One region of the Achromobacter sp. NPDC058515 genome, then DNA from elsewhere that is predicted to be linked to it. Evidence: predicted binding sites of a transcription regulator. Region 1 holds the regulator's gene; each other region holds the start of a gene.

Region 1 (5,863 bases):
GCAGGAGCACGTTGAACACGTCCGGATGGGCCTTTTCCACTTCGTCCAGCAGCACGACGCTGTAGGGCTTGCGCCGCACGGCCTCGGTCAGGTAGCCGCCCTCTTCGTAGCCCACGTATCCGGGCGGCGCGCCGATCAGCCGCGCCACCGAGTGCTTCTCCATGAACTCGCTCATGTCGATGCGGATCATGTGCTCTTCGGAGTCGAACAGGAACTCGGCCAGGGCGCGCGTCAGCTCGGTCTTGCCCACGCCCGTCGGGCCCAGGAACAGGAACGAGCCATACGGCCGCGCCGGGTCCGCCAGGCCTGCGCGGGAACGCCGGATGGCGTCGGACACCAGGCGCACGGCCTCGTCCTGGCCCACCACGCGCTTGTGCAGGAACTCTTCCATGTGCAGGAGCTTCTCGCGTTCGCCCTGCATCATCTTGGACACGGGAATGCCGGTGGCGCGCGACACGACCTCGGCGATTTCCTCCGCGCCGACCCGCGTGCGCAGCAGGCGCGGACGGGACTCGTCGCCTTCGGCGTTCTCGGCCGCCTCGGCGGCGCCCACTTCAGCGGCCTTCAGGCGCGATTCCAGATCGGGCAGCTTGCCGTACTGCAGCTCGGCCAGCTTGTCGAACTGGCCCTTGCGCTGCAGTTCCGCCATCTCGGCGCGCACGCTGTCGATCTCTTCCTTGATGGCCTGGGTGCCCTGCACCGCGGCCTTCTCGGCCTTCCAGATTTCTTCGTAGTCGTTGTACTCGCGCTGCAGCTTTTCCAGTTCGTCTTCGATGACGCCCAGGCGGCGCTTGGACGCGTCGTCCGTTTCCTTCTTGACGGCCTCGCGCTCGATCTTTAGCTGGATGATGCGGCGGTCCAGCTTGTCCATCACCTCCGGCTTGGAGTCGATTTCCATGCGGATGCGGGCGCCGGCCTCGTCGATGAGGTCGATGGCCTTGTCGGGCAGGAAGCGGTCGGTGATGTAGCGGTGCGACAGTTCCGCCGCCGCCACGATGGCCGGGTCGGTGATCTCAACGCCGTGGTGGATTTCATAGCGTTCCTGCAAGCCGCGCAGGATGGCGATGGTGGATTCCACATCGGGCTCGTCGACCAGCACCTTCTGGAAGCGGCGCTCCAGCGCGGCGTCCTTTTCGATGTACTTGCGGTATTCGTCCAGCGTGGTCGCGCCGATGCAATGCAGCTCGCCGCGCGCCAGCGCCGGCTTGAGCATGTTGCCGGCGTCCATCGCGCCTTCGGCCTTGCCCGCGCCGACCATGGTGTGCAGCTCGTCGATGAAGACGATGTTGCGGCCGTCGTCCTGGCCCAGCTCTTTGAGCACGGCCTTCAGGCGTTCTTCGAATTCGCCGCGGAACTTGGCGCCGGCGAGCAGGGCCGCCAGGTCCAGGGACAGCACGCGCTTGCCGCGCAGGCTCTCGGGCACTTCGTCGTTGACGATGCGCTGCGCCAGGCCCTCGACGATGGCGGTCTTGCCCACGCCGGGCTCGCCGATCAGCACGGGGTTGTTCTTGGTGCGGCGCTGCAGGATCTGGATCGTGCGGCGGATTTCGTCGTCGCGGCCGATCACCGGATCCAGCTTGCCCTGGCGGGCGCGCTCGGTCAGGTCCATCGTGTACTTGGACAGGGCTTCGCGGTTGGCCTCGCCTTCCGCGCCGGAGACGTTCTCGCCGCCGCGAACGGCGTCGATGGCGGCTTCCAGGGCCTTCTTCTGCAGGCCCGCGTCGCGCAGGATGCGGCCGGCATCGCCCTTGTCGTCGGCCAGCGCCAGCAGGAACAGTTCGCTGGCGATGTAGGTGTCGCCGCGGCGCGCGGCTTCCTTGTCGGTGCGCGTCAGCACGCCTTGCAGGTCGCGGCCCACCTGGACGTTGTCCTCGCCCTGCACCTGCGGCAGGGACTTCAGGGCGTTTTCCAGGGCCGGCGCCAGCCGGTTGACCGCCACGCCGGCGCGCGCCAGCAGGCTGCCGGCGCCGCTGTCGGAATCCGACAGCAGGGCGGACAGCACGTGGACGGGCTCGATGTAGGGGTGGTCGTTGCGGGCGGCCAGACTTTGAGCGTCGGCCAGGGCTTGCTGGAACTTGGTAGTAAGTTTGTCGAATCGCATAATGGTCGTTGTGGCTTGTTGGGGAGCCTGACCGATACGTGCCGGCGGGCTCGATAACCTGAATATGCGGCCGGATGAGAAAATTTCAACACCCGGCCAGCCTCATGGTCTCTTCGACGTGCAGCAGCAACTGAACAATGAGCATATACGTTTTTGTCTACGGCACCCTACGAGCAGGCGAAATCAACGATCTGGCGCAAGCCGCCGCCAGCCGGGGGCTGCCCGCTCCCTGCCACGTCGGCCCGGCCAGCGTGCCGGGCATGCTGGTGGACTTTGGCGACTGGCCCGGACTGATCCCGGCGGACAACGGCAGGCGCGTGCGGGGCGACGTTTTCCGGGTGGACCCGGCGCTGATCGCGCTGATGGACGAGATCGAGGAGTACGTGCCCGGCCAGCCCTGCCTTTTCGTGCGCAGGGAGATCGAGGCCCGCCTGGAAGCCCCGGACCGGGGCGGCCTGGTGACCTGCCAGTACTACCCCGTCGACCCGGCGCTGTGCGCCGCGGCCGTCGCCATCGCCGGCGAGGACTGGATTGCCTACCGGCTTGCCCGGCGCCCGGTAAGACACCCGTAGTAACAACGGACTACAATAGACGCCTGTCTCACGCTTTGCACCCGTTCCGGCCTTCCGCCGCGCAATGGGCACTCTAAAGGTCATCGTATGCAAAAACGGGTCCCCATTGCCCCTGATGCCGCTCACTGTTCCACATGTATGCTGGGGCACGTCTGCGTTCCCGTGGGCATGGCAGCCGCCGAAGTCGAAAAGCTGGACGAGCTGGTGAAGGAGCGTGTCCGCCTTGAAAAAGGCAAGACGCTGTATTCGCTGGACCACCCGCTGGACGCCGTGTACGGCGTGCGCTTCGGCAGCCTCAAGACGCAACTGGAAGACGCGACCGGCCAGATCCAGATCACCGGCTTTCACCTGCCGGGCGAGATCGTCGGCATGGACGGCATGCTGGATGGCAAGCACGTGTCGGCCGCCGTGGCGCTGGAAGATTCCGAGGTCTGCGTCATCCGGCTGAACGAAGTCGATCGCGTGGCCGCGCACCTGCCGTCGCTGCAGCAGCAGTTCCGCCGCCTGATGAGCCGCGAGATCACCCGTTCGCACCAGATGCTGGCCTCGCTGGGCTCGATGCGGTCCGAGCAGCGCCTGGCGGCCTTCCTGCTGAACCTGTCGCAGCGCTATGCCTCGCTGGGCTATTCGTCCACCGAGTTCGTGCTGCGCATGAGCCGCGAAGAGATCGGCAACTACCTGGGCCTGACGCTGGAAACGGTCAGCCGCCTGTTCTCGCGCTTTGCGCGCGACGGCCTGATCAAGATCAACCAGCGCGAGGTCCGCATCCTGGACCTGGCCGCGCTCAAGCAACTGCTCGGCCACGACGGCTGCTGAGCGTCTGCCGCGCCATGCGCCGCGCGCCCACAAGCTCTGTGTCCCAGGCATGGCAGGCTCGCGGGCCGCGCCTGGCGCGCTGCCTGGCCGCCTCGCTTGCCATGGCCGCCACGCTGGCGCCCCTGGCCGCGCGCGCCCAAACGCCGCTGCCCGACCCCTACGACTACGATGAAATCGTGCCTGCGCCCAAGCGCGCGGCGCCCCTGAGCTGGCAGACGGTGGAACTCGGCAAGCCGGGGCACCGGTACAAGATGCCGGTCTACGCCAACCGCAACCTGGCCAAGGACGACCTGCGCGGCATCAAGCAGGTGCTCGTCGTCATCCACGGCGTCAAGCGCGACGCCGACCACTACTACGAAACCGCCGCCGCCCTGCTGGCGGGCAACCCCGACCGGGAGCGCGAGACGCTGATCCTGGCGCCGCGCTTCTCCGGATCCATCGACTCGGGTTTCGGCGGCATGGCGGCCTGGCGCAAGGCCAGCTGGGAAGACGGCGAAGACAGCGTCCAGGCGGCGGGCCGGCCCGCGCCGGTCAGCTCGTTCCAGGTGCTTGACGACCTGCTGCGCAGCCTGGACGATCGCAAGCGCCTGGCATCCCTGGCGAACATCGTGCTGGCCGGACACTCCGGCGGCGCGCAGTTGGTGCATCGCTACGCGGTGCTGAACAACATCGACGGCCCGCTGCGCCGCGACGGACTGGCGCTGCGCTACGTCGTCGCCAACCCCTCTTCTTACCTGTACCTGACCAACGAACGGCCGCGCGCGGACGGCAAGGGCTATGCGCCCTACGAACGCGGCATCTGCCCCACCTATAACCAGTACAAGTACGGCACGGACAAGCTGCCCGCCTACGCGCGGGGAACCGAAGAATCCCGGCTCTTCGTGCGCTACGCGGCGCGCGACGTGATCTATCTGCTGGGCGGCGCGGACAACAACCCCGAGCACCGGCTGCTGGACAAGGCCTGCGGCGCGGAAGCCCAGGGCGCGACCCGGCTCGCGCGCGGCACGGGCTACGTGCAGTACGAGCACGTGCTGGCCGGCCGCGGCGCCAAACCCGTCGCGCTGCGCCACAGCAGCTTCGAGGTGGGCGGCGTGGGCCACGACAGCAAGCGCATGTTCGGATCGGTCTGCGGCGTGCGCGCGCTGCTGGGCGACGGCGCCCAGACCACCGGCAACGCCGCCGCCTGCGACATCATCAAGCCGCGCGGCAAATAGACGCTGCCCGCGGGTTTAGGGAAATTCCGGAGTTGCATGGCTTGACAGGCATGCCTTGCCGGCCCGACACTTAACCTTATGGTTAACTTTAACGACGACACCCTCGACGGCATTTTTTCGGCGCTGGCCGATGGCACGCGGCGCCGGGTGCTGGCGGACCTGGAACAGGGATCGGCATCGGTCAGCGCGCTGGCCCAGCCTCACGCCATGTCCCTGCCCGCCTTCATGAAGCACCTGCGGGTGCTGGAAGGCGCCGGCCTGATCGCCCGCGCCAAGGACGGCCGCGTGGTGAGCTGCACGCTGTCGCCAGAGCCCATGCAGGCCGCGTCCGCATGGCTGGCCCGCTATGAAAAGTTCTGGAACGGGCAACTGGATTCGCTGGCGCGGTATCTCTATCACGAAGAGGAAATACACCCATGGCAAACCGAACCTCCCCCCTCGAACTCCGGCTCCAGCGGCGTTTCGACGCCCCCGTCGAACGCGTCTGGCGCGCCTGGACGGACCCGCAAGCGCTGATGCGCTGGTTCGGCCCCGCCGAAACCCGGCAAGTCCTGATGGCCGAGACCGACGTGCGCGTAGGCGGCGCCTACCAGGTCGGGTTTGCCACCGAAGACGGACGCGAACACCACGCCAGCGGCCGCTACCAGGAAGTAGAGCCGCAGCGCCGGCTGGTCTTCACGTGGGCCTGGCGCGACACGCCGGAAGAAACATCGCTGATCACCCTTGAATTCACCCCTGCGGGCACGGGCACCGACCTTGCCTTCCTGCAGACCCCGTTTGTCGACCAGGCTACCCGCGACGGCCATGAACATGGCTGGTCGGGCGCGATGGACCGGCTTGCGGATCACCTGGCGAGCCTGGCCTGAGTTCCGCCGTTCGCCCCGTCCGGGCCTGCGGGCCCGCCTTTCCAGGAGCCGCACCATGCAAACCGATCACCCTGTCGTATCCCGCCACCAGTGGGACGCCGCGCGCGAGGCGCTGCTGCGCCGCGAAAAGGAATTGACCCATGCCCAGGACGCGCTGGCGCGCGACCGCATGGCCCTGCCGTGGGTCAAGGTGGACAAGGCCTACCAGTTCCAGGACGCCAGCGGATCGCACTCCTTGGCCGATCTGTTCCAGGGCAAGAGCCAGCTCATCGTCTATCACTTCATGTTCAGCCC
Region 2 (5,863 bases), on a different contig from region 1:
TGGCCGCCGCAGCGGCGCCGGGCAGCGCCAGGCCGAGGCCGGCCAGCAAGATGCCGGCCACGGCGCGTCCTCCGGATTGCAGGGTTGCGATGAAAGCCATAAGGCGCTTTAGGCGGACTTCTTGGGGTGCACGATCATCTGGCCGGACATCTCCATGTGCAGCGCGTGGCAGAACCACTGGCAGTAGTACCAGTAGACGCCGGGGCGGTCCGCCTTGAACGTGACCGAGGACGTGGCCTGGGGCCCGATCTCCATCGCGATGCCGTGGCCTTCCAGCGTGAAGCCGTGCGTCAGGTCTTCGATGACCTCCATGTTGGTCACCACGACCGTGACCTCGTCGCCCTGGTTGACCTCGAACTTCTTGATGCTGAACATGGGCGCGACCGCCATCATGTACACGCGGACCTTGTTGCCGTCGCGCACCACCTTGGCGGCGTCGTCCAGCGACACGCCGTCCTTCTTGGCCATCTGGCGGGCGTCTTCCCACATGGGGTCGTCGCGCTTCCAGACGCTGATGGGGTTGATCTTGGAGCGGTGCACCAGGCACATGTCGTGCGGCTCGGCAAAGCTGGGGCCGTCATGGACGAGCTTCATCTCGTCGCCCGAGATGTCGATGAGCTGGTCGTTCTCGGGCTTGAGCGGGCCCACGTTCAGGAACCGGTCCTTCGAGAACTTGTTTAGCGACACGAGCCACTTGCCGTCGGCCTCGATGGTCTCGCCCATGGTGGAATGGTTGTGCCCGGGCTGGTAGTGCACGTCCAGCTTCTGGATGATGGGGTCGACCTTCTCGCCCTTGTAGGCGCGCTTGGCCTTGTCGATGTTCCACTTGACCATCTGGCTGTCGATGAACAGCGTGGTGTAGGCGTTGCCGCGGCCGTCAAAGGCCGTATGCAAGGGGCCCAGGCCCAGTTGCGGCTCGGCCACGACGCAGTCGCGCGGCTTGATCTTGTCGTCGAACAGGTCGTCCAGCGTGCGCACGTCCAGCACCGTCACGGTGGGCGACAGCTTGCCGTTGAGCATGAGGTGGATGCCGTCGGGAGCGGCATTGCAGCCGTGGGGCGAGTTGGGCACCGGGATGTAGCGGGTGTACTTGGATCCGTGGCGGCCGTCCACGACGGGCACGCCGCCCATCGTCTTGAAGTCGCCGTCCTTGATCGCCTGTTCGATGCGCTTGATGTTGAAGACCACGACCCAGTCCTGCTCGTTGGCCGACATTTCCTCGACCGTCACGCCCTTTTCCGAGTTGTAGCAGGTGGCAAAGGAGTACTTGCCCTGGTAGTCGGCGTCGCCGTTGTCCAGGTTGCCGTCCACCAGGACCTGCCACGCGACCTTCATCGTGTCGCCGTCGATGGCGGTGTAGATGGCGAAGAAGTTCTTCTTGGCGTCGTCCAGGACCTTGCCGTCGTTGGGCAGCGGGACGATGTGCTCGCCGTTGGCGAACACATAGCCGGTGCGGGGATAGCGCTGTGGGCGCAGTCCATGCACGCCGGAGACGTTGGGCAGCTCGGTGATCTTGTCGGTCTTCATCACATCCAGGCGGATGCGCGCGACCCGGTTGTTGGCCTTGTCGTTGATGAAGAGGTAGCGGCCGTCGTAGGTCTTGTTGGTGAACGACAGGTGAGGGTGGTGCGCGTCGCCGTTGGGGAAGACGCCGCCCTTGTCTTTCAGGTACTCGCGGGTTTCCGGCGTCAGCCCGTCCATCAGGATCTTGCGGCTTTCGTTGGTGCGGCCCCAGCCGGTTGCGCTGCAATGATTGAAGACGGGGATGCGCACGAGCTCGCGCATGGACGGCAGGCCCAGCACCCGCACTTCGCCCGACTGGCCGCTGGAATTGAAGGCATAGTATTCGTCGAGCTCGCCCGGCGCGACATGCCCAAGCACGCCGCCGGCGCCAGGCTTGCCCTCCTTGCCGTGCGCGGCGGGCATATGCGCGCCGGCAACGAGGCCGGCTGCGCCGGTGATGGCGGCGGTTCCCAGGAAGCTTCGGCGGGTGAGGCCAGCCTTTTCGGGGGTCTTGTCGGACATGGATAACTCCTAGATAGGAACGGCGCGCTGCGCCGCGGTACGAAAGTCGGGGTTCAGGACTCGGCGGGCGGCCGGCTTGCCGGCGCGCTCATGTTCGGGGCGCGGCGCATGACGACCTCCTGCACCGCCGGCTCGGCGGCCGGGGCGGCGCGCCGCTCGCGCTTGGCCTTCTTCTGGATCAGGTGGGGACACTTCTGCTGGTGGTGGTAGAGCATCTGGCAGTGCAGGCACTGGATGCACTCGTTCGGGTTGATCTCCCCGGTCGGGTCGATCGCCTGCACGGGGCATTCGAGATTGCAGCGCTGACAGGGGTTGCCGCAGTCGCGGTAGCGCCGCAGCCAGTTGAAGATGCGCAGCCGGGCGGGAATGGCGAGCGCGGCGCCCAGCGGACAGAGATAGCGGCAGAAGAAGCGCTCGACGAACAGCCCGGCAACAAGCAGCGCCACGGCGAAGGCCACGAATGGCCAGTAGCGCATGAAATGCAGGATGATCGCCGTCTTGAAGGGCTCCACCTCCGCGAGCTGTTCCGCGACCGCCAGGTCATACAGCGAGAAGCCGAAGAGCAGCAGGAAGATCACGTACTTCAGAGTCGACAGCCGCTGGTTCACGCCATGGCGGATCTTCAGCTGGCGCACGCCCAGGCGCTTGGCGACGCGGTTGGAGAGCTCCTGCAGGGCGCCGAACGGGCACAGCCATCCGCAGAACGCGCCCCGGTTCCAGAACACCATCGAGATCGCGGTGGCGCACCAGAGGATGAACACCAGCGGGTCCATCAGGAAGTACTCCCAGCGGAAATCGGTGCGCAGAGCGGAGAAGAACGTCAGCACATTGACGATGGACAGCTGCGCCTGGCCATACCAGCCGATCCAGAACAGCGCGAACGCCAGGAACGCCAGGCGCAGCCGGTCGTGCAGGAGGGGGCGGGCGGCAAGCTGGTCCTGGAAGAAGAAGATGCCGACCAGCACAGTAAGCGCCGCGGTCAGGATGGCGATCTGGCCGGCCTTGCCCTGCCAGATCTGCTTCCACAGGGCGGGCGCGGCGTCCGCCGCGTCGGCGGCAGGCGCGGCCGCGGGGGCCTGCGGCGCGGGCGCGGCGGGCTCGACCGCGCGGGTGTAGGCGCGCGGCAGCTCGTAGGGCAGGTCGAAGGTGACGAAGGCCTTGTCGGAGACGCTGAGCACGCGCTGCACCATGAGCTGCAGGCGCCAGGGCTTGACCGGGTCCAGCGCGGCGTCCTCGGGCACGACGAACAGCGCCACCTCGCGCAGCGCCGGGGCGCCCGCCGCGCTGACGTCCGCCAGGCGCTGATGGTTGCGGTCGCGAAACCGGAAGCTGCTTTCGTCCTGGACGACCTCGATGCGGTCGAAGATGCCGCCGCGCACGTAGCCGGAGCCCTTGAACGAGTAGGCGCCATTGCCGGCGACCAGCACCGCCTGCTGGCCCGGCTTGAGCCGTTCCTTCAGGCGCTGCCATCCCGTGTCGCCCAGCAGGCTGCGGCCGATGGAAGGGGCGCTGACCAGGGCGACATAGAGGTCGATGAATGTGTCGTCCTGTCCGCTCTCGCGATGCTCCGCCGCATCCTTCCTGCCCGACTGCAGGAATGCCTGGTTCACGTCTTCCGGCGACAGGCGCAGGTTTCTCACCGCGCCCGAATCGAGCAGCGCCTGCCATGATTGCGTCTCGGCCTGCCCCTCGTCCAGGACGCGGGCGGCCGCGGCGGGCGCGGCCTGGCGCGATGCGCCGGCCTTGTCGATGCCGTGCGCGCGCGCCACCGCGATGGCGGACCGCGTGATGGTGTCGCCGATCACCATGAGGGTGACCGTGGCGCCGCTGACGATGTCGACGGGCGGCGGCGCGCCATGGCGAGGGGGCGACTCCACGAAGTTCAGGCCGACATAGCCCTGTATGAAATGGTCGACCTTGGACTGCGGGATGCCGATCAGCACGATGGGCTCGTGATGCTCGACCAGCTTTGCACCGACGATGCGTCCGCTGTCCGATAGCCCCACGAGCACGTCGATGGGTTTGCTGGAGTAGCCGCGGGTGTTGACCACATCGGAAGTGAGGTAGACGAGGCCGAGCTGCCGGTCGCCCGAATAGGCGCGCGCAACCATCGGCTTGCCTTCGGCGGGGCCCACGCGGTCGGCGCCGGGAAACACGGCGTCAATCGGCGTGGAGGCCAGGAACTCCGGCAGGCGCTGGGCCTGCGCCGCATGTCCGATGAACATGCACGACAGCCATAAAGCAAAGAGCGCGGCCTGAATGCATCGTGTGTATCCGTGACTTGCTGCTGTACTGCCGCGCATGCTGAACTCTATTGGTCGTGTTTGCTTACAGGCATCCTACGAACATGCAACGGGATCAGGCTTGCGGTTTGTCAATCCAGCCCTCGGCGCCGGCAATAGCCCTACGATCCGTAGGGGATGATCCCTATATTTGCGGGGTATGCGATGGTCTGCTTGACGGATGTCAAGCGCGCCAAAATGGGGCAGCCCTACACTGGTGCGCGGCGGCAACGGCATCGGCATATGGCCGGCGCGCGTGCATCGGCCGCTGTGTCATCGGAGAGATTCATGCTGGCAAAAGCCACCCTAGCCCTTCTTCTGTCTGCGTCCAGCCTGCCCGCGCTGGCGGCGCAATGCGAGGCCACCGTCGAAAGCAACGACGCCATGCAATTCAATGTCAAGGAAATGGTCGTCGACAAGAGCTGCAAGCAGTTCACCGTCCACCTCAAGCACGTCGGCAAGATGGCCAAGGTCGCCATGGGCCACAACTGGGTGCTCACCAAAGAGGCGGACAAGCAAGGCGTCGCCACCGACGGCATGGGCGCCGGCCTGGCCCAGGACTACGTGAAGGCGGGCGACGCCCGCGTCATCGCCCACACCAAGGTCGTGGGCGGCGGCGAGTCCGATTCCGTGACGTTCGACGTGTCCAAGCTGGCCGCTGGCGAAAACTACGCGTTCTTCTGCTCCTTCCCCGGCCACTGGGCGATGATGAAGGGCACGCTGAAGATCGGCGGATAATCCCCCGCAGTTCGTCGAGACGACGCGAGAGCCGGCCAGCGAGCCGGCTTTTTCGTGCCCGGGGCTGTTGCGGCAGGCGGCTCGGCAAGCCGCGCCAGCACTAGTTCTTTTAGTCGAAAGCCCCTGTCCATCAGGCTTACGGAGGGGGTGCGTCACCGGCGTGTCATGGATTTTCCATGTACGATTACCGGTCGTGTAACTTCTGGAGCTCCTGATGGAGTGGCTGCTGGACCCCGCTGCGTGGGTCGGCTTGCTTACCCTGGTCGTCCTTGAGATCGTCCTGGGCATTGATAACCTGATTTTCATCGCCATCCTGGCGGACAAGCTGCCCCCCGCGCAGCGCGATCGCGCGCGCATCATGGGCCTGAGCCTGGCGCTCATCATGCGCCTGGGCCTCTTGTCGGTCATGTCGTGGCTGGTCACCCTGACCACCCCCTTGTTCTCCATTGGTCCGCTGTCGCCCTCGGGGCGCGACCTGATCCTGATGATCGGCGGCCTGTTCCTGCTGTTCAAGGGCACCATGGAACTGCATGAGCGCCTGGAGGGCAGCCTGCACCCCGGCTCGTCCGGTCCGCGCGTGTACGCCAGCTTCTGGGTGATCGTGACGCAGATCGTGGTGCTGGACGCGGTGTTCTCGCTGGACTCCGTGATCACCGCGGTGGGCATGGTGGACCACCTGGCCATCATGATGATCGCGGTCATCATCGCGATCGGCATCATGCTGCTGGCGTCCAAGCCGCTGACGCGCTTCGTCAACGCCCACCCCACGGTGGTGGTGCTGTGCCTGGGCTTCCTGCTCATGATCGGCTTCTCGCTGC
Region 3 (5,863 bases), on a different contig from region 1:
GCGCGCCGGCGGCAACGCGGTGGACGCCGCCGTGGCCACGGCCCTGGTGCAGACCGTGGTGGACCCGCTGATGAATGGCATCGCGGGCTTCGGCAGCATGGCCGTGTACCTGCCCGGCCAGACGCATGCCTATCTGGATTTCCACGCCCGCGCCCCGCGCGCGGCGCGGGCCGACATGTGGCTGCACGCCCTGGAGGGCGAGGCCCGCGACGGATTCGGCTTCATCCTGAAAGACCACATCAACGAACTGGGCTACCAGTCCATCGCCACGCCGGGCTCGCTCAAGGCCTTCCACGAAGCGCAGCGCGACTTCGGCAAGCTGCCCTGGGCCGACGTGGTGGCCCCCGCCATCGACTGGGCGGCGCGCGGCTGGCGGGTGCGCCCGCACGTCGAGGAGTTCTGGTCGATGCCGGCCGAACTGGGGCACACGCCGCATTCCGCCCGCCTGCTTTTTTCAGAGGACGGGCGCAAGCTGTACTGCCGCGAGGACGGCGCGCCCAAGCACGTGAACGACCTGGTGGTCAATGCCGACTATGCCGAGGTGCTGCGGCATATTGCGCGGCACGGGGCGGACACCTTCTACCACGGCGAACTCGCCGAACGCATGGCGGACGATGTGCGCGCGCATGGCGGGCTGCTGTCGCGGGAAGACCTGGCGGCGTATGAAGTGCGCCGCCACGAGCCCCTGCGCGGCGCCTTCCGCGGCTACGAGGTGACGACCAATCATCCGCCCGGCGGCGGCCTGATGCTGCTGCAGATGCTGAACGTGCTGGAGCATTTCGACCTGCGGGCGCTGGGGCATAACTCGGTCGAGTACATCCGCGTGGTCGCCGAGGCCATGAAGCGCGCGTCGGCGGACAAGGACAGCCATATCGGCGATCCGGACTTCTTCGACGTGCCGGTCGAGATGCTGCTCTCGGGGGAATATGCGCGGGCGGCGGCCGACGAGATCCGCCGCGGCGTCAAGCGCGATGTGCCCAGGCTCAACAGCGGCAAGCCGTCCAAGGACACCACCCAGGTCAGCGTGGTGGACCAGTGGGGCGGATGCGTGTCGATGACGCATTCGCTGGGGCTGCCGTCGGGCGTCATCACGCCGGGGCTGGGCTTCATGTACAACGGCTGCATGGCGCAGTTCGACCCCCGGCCGGGCCGCGCGGGCTCGATCGCGCCGGGCAAGTCGCGCTTCAGCTCGATGTGTCCGTCCATCCTGTTCAAGGACGGCAGGCCGGCCCTGGTGATCGGCGCGCCGGGCGCCACGCAGATCGTCATGGGCGTGATGCAGGCGATCCTGAACGTGGTGGAGTTCGGCATGACGATGACCGAGGCCGTCAGCGCTCCGCGCTTCTCGGCTACCGGCAATCCGATCGACATCGCCAACCGCATCGGCTTTCGGACCTCGGCGGAACTGGAGGGCCTGGGCTATCAGGTCATCCGCGAAGTGCGCAAGTACGGCTTTGCCTCCGTGCATGGCATCCGCGTGACCGGAAACGGGCTGGACGGCGGCGCGGACCCCAACCACGACGGCGTGTGGATGGGGTTCTAGCCGCCCGCGCCGCGTCAGTGCGAGAACATGATGGGCACCGTCATGCTCTTGAGGATGGATGCGGTGGCGCCGCCCATGGCCCATTCGCGGAACTTGCTGTGGCCGTAGGCGCCCATGACGATGAGGTCGGCGCTGTGGTCGGCGGCCGCATTGAGGATGGTGCTGCCGACTCCCACGCCCTTGATGTCGCGGCGCACGTGGTCCGGCGCCGGCATGCCGTGGGCGACGAAGTACGTGACCAGGTCTTCGAAGGGGATCGCCTCGGCGTTGCGGGTTGCGGCGCCTTCGTCCATGGTCAGCACGACCAGGTGCGAGGCGGCGCGCAGAAGCGGCGCGGCATCGGCCAGCGCGCGGGCGGCTTCGCGGCTGCCGTCCCAGCACAGCATGACGCGGTCGCCGACGACGGGGAACTGTCCGCTGGACGGCAGCACCATGACGGGGCGGCCGGCCGACAGCAGGGCCTGCTCGACGAACTCGTTTTCGTGGGCGGCCTCGACGTCCTCCCGGTTCTGCTGGCTGACGATGATCAGGTCGCTGGCGCGGCCATGCAGCGCGACGGTGGCGCTGGGCGAGGATTCGCTGGCGCGCACGATGGCCGGCACGTCGGCGGCGGCCGCCGCTTCCAGGAACGCGTTCTGCACCGCGCCGCGGCTCTGCGCCTGCAAATCCTTCATGACGCTGAGCGTGCGGGACATCAACACCGATTCGCCGTAGTAATACTGCGGCGGGGCGGAACTGGCATAGATGCCGACCAGTTCGGCCTTGTGGCGCTTGGCCAGCGCCAGCGCCAGCTCGGTGCGGCGCTTGCAGTCGAACCCGTGGTCCAGGTGTACGGAAATGCGGCGATACATGGCGGCCTCCTCAGGCAAAAGCGTTCCATGTGCATATGGTTGCGCTTTACGCAGGCCCGGCCATTGACGCGCATCAAGCAGGCCACGGTTTTCCGGGGCTGGCGCAAGCGCGGCGGCTATTGCGGCGGCTGCTCTCTTTGCACCCGCTCGCGCAGCTGCCTGATCTGGCGCGCCTGCTGCGCGATGCGGTCCAGCGGCGCGGCGAGCGCCGGATCGGCCGCGCCGATGGCGGCGGGAACAGCGAGCGGGCGCGCGCCGTGGCCGGGCGCGGACTCCTGCTCATGCAGCGCCTGCGCGAGCGCCGTTCCGTAGTCGCGCAGTGCGGGCGCGGCCGGCGAATCCGCGGGCAGGGCCGGCTGGATCTCCAGCACGGTGCCCGCGGCGGTGATGCGCCGCATGGCGCTGAGCAGGTTCATGGCGGTGTCGACGTTGCGGTCGCGATGCACCGGGTTCTGCTGCAGCCGCTGCAGCGAGGCCTCGGCATTGTCCGCCGACAGGCAGGCCAGCCGGCGCAGGCCCACGATGTCCTGTGGCGCCTCGCCGCCGCCGCTTTTTTCCTGGATCAGCGCGAGCGTGTAGTCGGCGTGGCGCTCCAGCGCCCGCGCCAGGGCGCCGGCCAGTTGCCGGGGTTCTTTTTCAGGCCAGACCAGTACGCCCACCAGCAGCGCCAGGATGCCGCCCAGCACGCTGTTGAAGGCGCGCAGCGCGGCCAGCATGGGTTCGTAGATCTCGGGTTGCTGGATATGGCTGACCAGGACGAACTGCGAGGTCAGGAAGAAGGTGAAGAGCGCGTAGTGGATGGTGCGGGCGGCAAAGGTGCCCAGCGCGATCGGTAGCACCGCCAAAGCCACGGACAGGGGCGTGCTCAGCACCAGCCCCAGCAGCGAAGCGCCGACGGCGCCGGCCACGCTGCCCGTCACGCGCTCCAGCGTGCGCTGCCAGGTGGTCGCGAAATAGGGCTGCAGGACGAAGACCAGCGTCAGCGACATCCAATACCCGTGATTGACGGCGAAGGTCTTGGATAGGGCGACGGCGATGGTGGCGCCGATGCCCACGCGCAGGGCGTGGCGGAAAGCGTCGGACTCGAAGCCCAGGTTCTGGCTCAGGGTGCGCCAGGCCTGGCGCGCGCGGCTCGGGCCGAGCCGGCTTTGCGCGGGCGCCGCGGGCGCGGCGCCCTGGTCGAACAGGGACTGCATGACGGCCTGGGCGTTATGCAGCAGGCGGTCCAGCACCGGCACCATGGCGGCAAGGTCCGGCGCATACGCCATCGCGCCGCCGCGCAGGTCGTGCAGGCCGGCGCCGTAGTGCGCCAGCCGTTCGCGCAGGCATTCCGCCTGCTTGGCGTCGTTGATGTCGGAGGTGCTGGCGATGGCGTTGCAGACGCTGGCGTAGTGGTGCATCGCGTGCGAAAGGTGCGCGCCGGCGCTGCGGCCGAGCCAGCGCGGCGCGTTCGATTCCAGCAGGTCGGCGGCGGCCACCAGCGCAATGAAGCTGTCTTCGGCGCTGTCCAGCAGATAGAGCAGCTGATGGGCGCGGGCCCGCCGCGACGGACGCGCGTCCTGCACTTCGCGGATCCGTCCGCGCGCCAGTTCCAGCGCGGCGCGCTGGGCGCTGCGCTGGGGCCGGGTGACGGCGCTCCAGGCCTGTGGGCCGCCGGCGGGCGTCAGGCCGGAATACATGCGGGCCAGCGCGTCGGCAAAATCCGCCAGGCCGCGGTAGCAATGCGCGACGGCATGGGTCGCGTCCTTCCAGGGGCGGCGCCGCCACACCAGCGCCGTCATGAGGATGGCCCACACCGCGCCCGCCAGGAAGAACAGCGTGTAGGACAGGCTTTCCGCCAGGGTGGGGGCCGGCAGTTCGGCGGCCACGACGAAGCCGGCCGACAGCAGGGTGCCGACGATGGCCGCGGCCGGACCCAGCACGCGCAGCAGGCCGCCGAAGGTGCAGCAGGCGAAGGTCAGCGGCAGCAGCAGCCACAGGTGCGCGGCGCTGGCGCTGGCCAGGAAGCAGAACAGGGCGCCGATCAGGCCCAGGGCCAGCATGGAGCCCGCGCGCTGGCGCAAGGGGCCGCCCGGGTCGCCGAAGCAGGCCCAGAACGCGGCGATGGCGGTCCACCCCAGCCGGGGCTCGTGCGCCAGCACGGCCAGGATGACGGGCGCGGCGCTGATGGCGGCGGCTTGCAGGGCGTCGAGCCACAGCACATTGCGCAGGGATGCGCGCCAACGGGTAAGCAGGTTCGTCACGCGAGTAGAGAGTCGGCGGGTTGCGCCCTGGATTGGGCGAAAGACGCAAACCCTACCATGTCGACAAGGCGTTTTTCGCGGGCGGAGAGGGCGGCGTCCACGGTGCGCGCGGCACATGATTCCGCGCACCTTAATACGGGTGGTTACATATGTGTGACTTTATGCCGACAAGCGCGCAGAATTGCCCGACCACACCCGAAAAGCCGCACACGGTGGCCCGGAATATTCATGTCCCATCTGCCTTTTTCTGCGCCCGGACAGCGCAGGCCGTAACCCGAGGCACGCGAGGAGCATAGACATGATGCCGAATACACAGGCTTGCCCGAACCCGGCGGCGAGCGATGAAGACATCGCCGCCATGGTCATGGGAAAGGATGGCTTGCGCGTGCTGTTTCAGCCGCAGGTGGACCTGCTCACGGGCAGGATCGTGTCCGCGGAAGCCTTGGCGCGGTGGCAGCATCCCCGGCTGGGTCTCGTCATGCCGGCCGAGTTCATCCCGGCGGTCAACCGCCTTGGACTGGACAGGGCCTTTTTTGAGCGTGTCTGTGTCCGGGTCATCGACGCGCTGCTGACGCTGCGGCGCGCCGGCATCGCGGTGCCAGTGGCGATCAACGCGCCGGCCACCACGCTGTCGGACCAGCGCTCGGTGGAATTCCTGCTGGACCGCATCTACGCCGCGGAGCTGCCCGCGTCGCTGGTGCGGGTGGAGTTGACCGAGGACCAGCCTATCCGCGAACTGGAGGTGCTGCGCGCGTCGCTCTTGCGGCTGGAGGAGGCCGGCTGCGAGGTCAGCCTGGACGATTTCGGCACCGGCTATGCGTCCCTGAAGCTGCTGTCCGCCATCCCATTGTCCGAAGTGAAGATCGACCAGTATTTCGTGACGCGCATGCGCCGCAGCGCCGTGGCGTTCGAAGTCCTGCGCACCGCGGCCGAACTGGCGACGCGCCTGGGCTGGCGCGTGGTGGCGGAAGGGGTGGAGAACGTGGCCGATATTCCCGCCCTGCGCGCCGCGGGCTGCCGCTATGGACAGGGTTTTGCCCTGGGCCGCCCCATGCCGCTGGACGCATTGATGGTCCGCCTGCGCACGCAGCGCGATGGCGGCGAGCCGCTGGCCGCGCCCGCCAGCTACGCCTCCTCCTGGCTGGAGGCCTTCGGGAGCGGCGCGAAGGACGCGGAGTCCGCGTATCCCGCCCGCCATGGCGCGATCCTCTAGCCCCTTGGGCTCA
Region 4 (5,863 bases), on a different contig from region 1:
CGCATGGGCTACCGCCTGCAGGGTCCGGCGCTGTCCATGAGCCAGCCGCGCCAGATGCTGTCGGAAGCCGCCTGTTTCGGCACCGTGCAGGTGCCCTCGGGCGGCGAGGCCATCATTCTCATGGCAGACCGGCAGACCACCGGCGGCTATCCCAAGATCGCGCAGATCGCCACGGTGGACCTGCCCGCCCTGGCGCAATGCGCACCCGGACAGACCCTGCGATTCCAGCAGGTCGAACTCGAAGAAGCGCAGCGCCTGGACGGCGAGCGCGAACGCGCCTTCGCGCAATTGCGCGACGCGCTGGCGCCGCTGCGCGCGCTGCTGGCCTAGAAAGGGAACCGCTATGAACACCCGCATCGATATGAACTGCGACATGGGCGAAAGCTATAGCGCCTGGACCATGGGCAACGACGCCGCGGTGCTGCAGTACGTCAGCTCCGCCAACATCGCCTGCGGCTTTCACGGCGGCGATCCGGCCACCATGCGCAAGACGGTGGCCGCGGCGCTCAAGCAGGGCGTGGCGCTGGGCGCCCACCCCAGCCTGCAGGACCTGGCGGGCTTTGGCCGCCGCGTCATCCAGATCAGCCCCGACGAGGCCTACGACATCGTGGTCTACCAGATCGGCGCACTGGCCGGCGTGGCGGCGTCCCAAGGCGCGCGGCTGCATCACGTGAAGGCGCATGGCGCGCTCTACAACATGGCGGCCAAGGACGAAGGCCTGGCGCGAGCCATCTGCCAGGCGGTCAAGGACGTGGACGCCTCGCTGATCCTGTATGGCCTCGCGGGCAGCAAGCTGATCGGCGCGGCGCGCGCCATCGGCCTGGCGGCCGCCAATGAGGTCTTCGCTGACCGCTCCTACCAGGACGACGGCTCGCTCACGCCGCGCACGCGCGCCGGCGCCATGATCGAAGACGTCGACCTGGCGGTGGCGCAGGTCGTGCGCATGGTGCGTGAAGGCCTGGTGCGCTCGGTGGACGGCAAGGACGTGCCGGTGCAAGCCGACACCCTCTGTATCCATGGCGACCAGCCCAATGCACTGATTTTCGCCAACGGCATCCGGCGGGCCCTGGAACAGGCGGGCATCGAGGTGCGCACGCCTCCCCGCGGCTGACGCTCAGGCCCGCGGGTAGCGCGGGGCCTGCTCTTCGGCGTCCTGCAGCGCGGCGTCGCGGTAGGTCCGCAGGATCTCCGGCAGCACTTCCACCACGTAGCTGCGCGTCAATTCGGCCGCGCGCTCGAAATCGCGGTTGCCCAGCGCCAGGATGATGCCGTGCGTATAGTTCGGGACCGTGTTGGCCTCCATGGACTGCCGGGCCAGCAGGTAACGCAGCGGCTCGACCTGTTCGTAGAGCTTGCTCAGCATGCTGGTCAGCGGCGTGTTGCCCGTGTAGCGGGCCCCGGCCAGATAGAACTCGCGCGAGGCGGCAATGAATCCGCGCACATCGCGCCTGGCCAGCGCCGCGACGATCGCATCGTGGCAGCTGCGCAATTCGGCCACCAGCGGCGCAACATCGTGCATCTCGGCCACCTGGCGGATGCAGTACGCCTCCAGTTCCGCGCGCAGCATGTACAGGTGGCGGATCTGGGTTTCGGTATAGAGGGTGACCCGGAAGCCCTTGCGCTGGATATGCGTAACCAGGCCGCTCAGCTCCAGCAGGCGCAGGGCTTCCCGGATGGGGCTGCGGCTGGTGCCGAAACGCTGCTCCAGTTCTTGTTCCCGCAGCGGTTGCCCGGGCCTGATAGTGCCGTCCACTATCAACTCACGAATCTGTTCCTGTAGGAAATATGGAATCGTGGCGGGCGCTTTGACGTCCAATCGGCTCCCCTTTTACTGCTTGATGCATGGTATGAGACAGGGGAAAGATACTAGAAATCTATTGAAACACAAATAGGAATATTGTTTCACAATCCGACGACCGGTCCGAAAGGGGCCCGCCCGCCGCCGAATCGGGCGTCAGTCCCAATCGTCGCGGTACACGAATTTGGGCATTTGCCAGTTAAAGCGCAACGCCAGCAGGCGCATCGCGAGACCCGCGGCCAGCGCGATGGGCACGGAGGCGTTGGCCGACAGGCCCAGCGCCTGCGCGCCCAGGTACAGCGCCCCCGTCACCAGCGACACGCTGGCGTACAGCTCTTTGCGGAACAGCAGCGGCACCTCGTTGCAGAGCACGTCGCGCAGCACCCCGCCGGCGCAGCCGGTGATCATGCCGCTGATCAGCACCACGGTGATCGGCAACTGCATCATTTGCGCCACCTGGCAGCCGATGACGGTGAAGGCCACCAGCCCGAGCGCGTCGGCCAGCAGGAACACGGTGCGCAGCCGCCGCATGACCGGCGCGATCAGCGCGGTCAGGATCGCCGCGCCGGCCGTCATCCACAGGTACTCCGGGTGGACCACCCAGGTCAGCGGATAGTGCCCCAGCAGCACGTCGCGCAGCGACCCGCCGCCCAGCGCGGTCACGCACGCAATGATGCAGACGCCCATCCAGTCCATATCGCGCCGCCCCGCGGAAAGGGCCGCCGTCATGGCTTCGGCCACGATGGCGACGAGGTACAGCGTATGCAGCAGAGCGGGCGAGATATCGGAGAGCATGGGGCGGGCGCGGGTTGAGGCAGGTCCCATTGTATTGAGCCTTGCCGCGGCCCGCGCCCATTGCCTGCCGGCGCGCCATCCCGTACCCTCGTTCTTGCGTTGACATCGATCAAGCCCCGTTCCGTTTCGCGGCGAGACAATGGGGACATGCCCGACTGGGCGGTAACAGCCAGGCAGCGCGGACGCGGGAGCCGCCGATCTGGCCACAACCGGGAGATAACGTATGACACAGCAAACTGGCCCCATCCTGTTGGCCACCGACCTGAGCGCACGGGGCGACCGTGCCCTGGATCGCGCGTTGCAGTTGACGAAGGAACTCAACACCAAGCTGATCGTGCTGCACGTCATGGAATCCCATGCCACGCCCGCGCGCCTGACCACGCCGGTCTGGCGGCGGCTGTCGACGGACCACAAGGGCCTGGCCGAGCGCGAGCTGGCCGAAGACCTGGAGGCCGCCGACGTGCCGACCGAGGTCGTGGTGGTCAAGGGAGATCCGCTCGCCCGCATCATGGAAACGGCCGATAGCTATGGTTGTTCGCTGATCGTCACCGGCATCGCCCGCGACGAAACGCTGGGCCGCCTGCTGCTGGGCACCACCGTGGAAAAGCTGGCCCGCCAGGCGCGCCAGCCGGTGCTGGTGGTGAAGAACCGCCCACGCAAGCCGTACCGCGACGTGCTGGTCGCGACCGACTTCTCGGCCGGCTCGCGCGAGGCGCTGCGCGCCGCGCTGCGGCTCGTGCCGAACGCCGAGCTGACCCTGTTCAACGCCTACGAAGTGCCCTTCCAGGGCGTGACCAAGCCCGATGACGCCGTCGTCAACAGTTTCTACAAGACCGCGGAACAATGCGCAGAGCGGTTCATCGCGGAAACGCCGGAGCTGCCCAAGGGAGTGCCGCCCAAGGTCGTGCTGGAAGCCGGCCAGCCGGAGACCGTGCTGTCCGAATACTCGTTCAACCACCGTTCCGACCTGGTCGTAACGGGCACCCACGGCCGCACGGGCATCCTGCGCACCGCCATCGGCAGCGTGGCCGAACGGCTGCTGGAAGCCCTGCCCAGCGACGTGCTGATCGTCAGGCTCGCTGGCGACGAATAATCCGGGCAAACGAAGAAGGCGGCGCTTGCGCGCCGCCTTCGGACTGCTGATAAACCCCAGGTTTTTCGGGCCAGGGGGTTTAACCTGTGGGCACAAGCACATAGCCCGCCTGCAAGCCTTGTATTTCAATACCCTGGATGATGGCCCGGCCCGGCGTGACTACCGTTTTCGATGGCGCGGCGTCAGGGGTTGCGCGATACATGACGTAGGTTGCTCCTTCATCGTCCGTGCGCAGGGCCTGGGGCGGCACCACAATGCCTTGATCATTCCGGTACAGGATGACCGCCAGACGGGCGCTCATGCCGAGCCTGGCCTGTCGCGCAGCCCCGGCCTGCGGCGCATCAACTGAAATCACGACGTCATAGTGGGCGGCGGCACCCGGCGCGCCTGCCGCGTTGCCTTGCACCGCGATGGTGGCGATACGGCCAGCCAGCGTTTGACCGGGAAAGCCGTCGCCTGTGATTTGAACCGGCATCCCTTCGAGCAATTGATGCAGATCGGCTTCTTCCACTCTGGCGAGCACCTGGATGCGATCCAAGCCGATCACCGTCAGCAACGGTGCCCCTTGGGTCACCTGCAAACCCGGCTGGACGATGATGGCCTTGCTGCCGTCTTGCGGTGTTGGCCGAACAACCACGCCTGCAAATGGCGCCTTGAGATCCTGCCGTTCACGTTGTTTCGTCACGGCTTGATAGCGTGCCTGCGCGTTGGTCAGCTCCATTTCAGCAATCTTCAGCCGCATGCCTTTCCCGCGCGCTTCGGCGGTGCGCAGCTCGTCCCCGGCGATGAGAAAATCCTGTTGCTGTCTGCGCACTTGCTGCGCGAGCGTATCGACTTCCATGCGGGCGACAATGCCGCGCTCGAACAGCGCCCGCGTGTCGCGCAGGTTTGCCTGGGCTACATCCAGTGCCGAGCGGGCATTCTGTACGGCGTGCCGGGCACGGAAAACTTCCGGGCTGTTGTCCCAGTTGCGCAGTTGATGAGCTTCCCGTTGTGCCTTGAGCAGCTCTGCCTGCGCCTGGCGCACCTGGATTTCGATCTGTCCTGTGTCCATGCGCAGCAGCGTCTGGCCCGCCTCGATGGCCTGGCCTTCCTGCGCCAGCACTTCGCGGATGACACCCTCGAACGGGGCGGACAAAGTCTCCTGCCGCGCGGCCTGAATACGCCCGATCATTCCCAAGTGCTGTTCGACCCGTTGAGGTCGCACCAGCATCCAATTAGCCTGTTCAGCCTGTGACGGCGCGTCGCCGCCATCCCTCCCGGACTCCCACCGCACTACTGCCACCACCAGAAGCAGCACCAAGAGCGCCGACGGGATGGGCCGGCGGCGGACAGGCGCAAAGAGACGGTCTGGCAGACGGCATCTAGTCATTAAGTGCTATATCCCACCTTTGCAGCGTGGTGCCCAGCGTGTGATCCAGTTCAGCCTGCGCGGTCAGGTAGCTGATGAGCGCATTGAGCCGTGCATTCTCGGCATTGCGCAGATCGCCTTCGAAGCTCAGCACCTGGAAGTTGCTGGAGCGGCCCACGGTGAGTTTTTCACGTTCAATGTCCAGCTTCCGGCGGGAGAGGTCGCGCGCCCGTTGGGCGATTTCGTACTGCCGCCAGCGGGCGCCGATATCGCGCACAGCGTTCATCACGTCGCGCTCCAGTTGCTGACGAGCGTTCGACAACTGGATTTCCTGATTGCTGAGATTGACTTGCGCCCGCACTTCGGCCTGGCGTGTGCTCAGGTCGCCAATGGGAATTTCCACTTGTATGCCCACATAGTTTTCCCAGGTGCGCGCAGTGCCCGTCAGCGTGTTGCGATCGCGCACCTGACGGGCGCCGCCCACCAGCGAAACATCCCAGAGACGGTCATTTTTCGCCGCCGCCAGATTGATGGCGGCCTGTTCGCTGGCGATGAACTGCGTAAGGAAGTTGGGCTGCGATGCCGCGGCTTGCAGCAGGGCTTGCGCGGCGTTAACGTCCACCCGTCGGGCCTGCAGAGCCTCGGTCGCCACGATAGGCGTGTTCAGATTCAGGGCAAGCAACTGCAACAGGGCGAGCCGCGCCGCATCCAGCTGATTGCGGGCGTCTTCATGAGCCAGTTCCCGCGAGGCGACCTCGGCTTGCGTCTGCACAATCTCGAACTCGGCCATGCGGCCGGCCGCGATCATGGCGCGGTTGACCTCGAC

Evidence for each region. Region 1 encodes FNR, which switches genes on or off when oxygen is low (the NO sensors DNR and NnrR bind a similar motif). Its sites were predicted from a motif close to TTGATNNNNATCAA; they were not measured.
Region 2: azu (azurin) is a predicted target of FNR. The motif match lies at 4,482-4,495, and genes of this name have one in related genera.
Region 3: ACFWP0_RS04150 (universal stress protein) is a predicted target of FNR. The motif match lies at 2,458-2,471, and genes of this name have one in related genera.
Region 4: ACFWP0_RS10915 (universal stress protein) is a predicted target of FNR. The motif match lies at 2,693-2,706, and genes of this name have one in related genera.

What each region holds. Positions count from the first base shown of each region.
Region 1 is NZ_JBHXNI010000016.1:49,100-54,962, reverse strand. Features, by position in the region: gene clpB (ATP-dependent chaperone ClpB) at 1-2,101, opposite strand, end outside; gene ACFWP0_RS23765 (gamma-glutamylcyclotransferase) at 2,239-2,673, shown strand; gene fnr (fumarate/nitrate reduction transcriptional regulator Fnr) at 2,761-3,489, shown strand; gene ACFWP0_RS23755 (hypothetical protein) at 3,504-4,703, shown strand; gene ACFWP0_RS23750 (ArsR/SmtB family transcription factor) at 4,782-5,219, shown strand; gene ACFWP0_RS23745 (SRPBCC domain-containing protein) at 5,120-5,569, shown strand; gene ACFWP0_RS23740 (DUF899 domain-containing protein) at 5,625-5,863, shown strand, end outside.
Region 2 is NZ_JBHXNI010000007.1:29,441-35,303, reverse strand. Features, by position in the region: gene ACFWP0_RS13950 (nitrous oxide reductase family maturation protein NosD) at 1-100, opposite strand, end outside; gene nosZ (TAT-dependent nitrous-oxide reductase) at 109-2,025, opposite strand; gene ACFWP0_RS13940 (4Fe-4S binding protein) at 2,079-4,250, opposite strand; gene azu (azurin) at 4,596-5,045, shown strand; gene ACFWP0_RS13930 (TerC family protein) at 5,260-5,863, shown strand, end outside.
Region 3 is NZ_JBHXNI010000002.1:194,283-200,145, reverse strand. Features, by position in the region: gene ggt (gamma-glutamyltransferase) at 1-1,543, shown strand, start outside; gene ACFWP0_RS04150 (universal stress protein) at 1,558-2,394, opposite strand; gene ACFWP0_RS04145 (FUSC family protein) at 2,511-4,637, opposite strand; gene ACFWP0_RS04140 (EAL domain-containing protein) at 4,936-5,850, shown strand.
Region 4 is NZ_JBHXNI010000005.1:29,887-35,749, forward strand. Features, by position in the region: gene ACFWP0_RS10895 (biotin-dependent carboxyltransferase family protein) at 1-330, shown strand, start outside; gene ACFWP0_RS10900 (LamB/YcsF family protein) at 344-1,111, shown strand; gene ACFWP0_RS10905 (GntR family transcriptional regulator) at 1,115-1,816, opposite strand; gene ACFWP0_RS10910 (trimeric intracellular cation channel family protein) at 1,955-2,593, opposite strand; gene ACFWP0_RS10915 (universal stress protein) at 2,817-3,686, shown strand; gene ACFWP0_RS10920 (efflux RND transporter periplasmic adaptor subunit) at 3,766-4,899, opposite strand; gene ACFWP0_RS10925 (TolC family protein) at 5,051-5,863, opposite strand, start outside.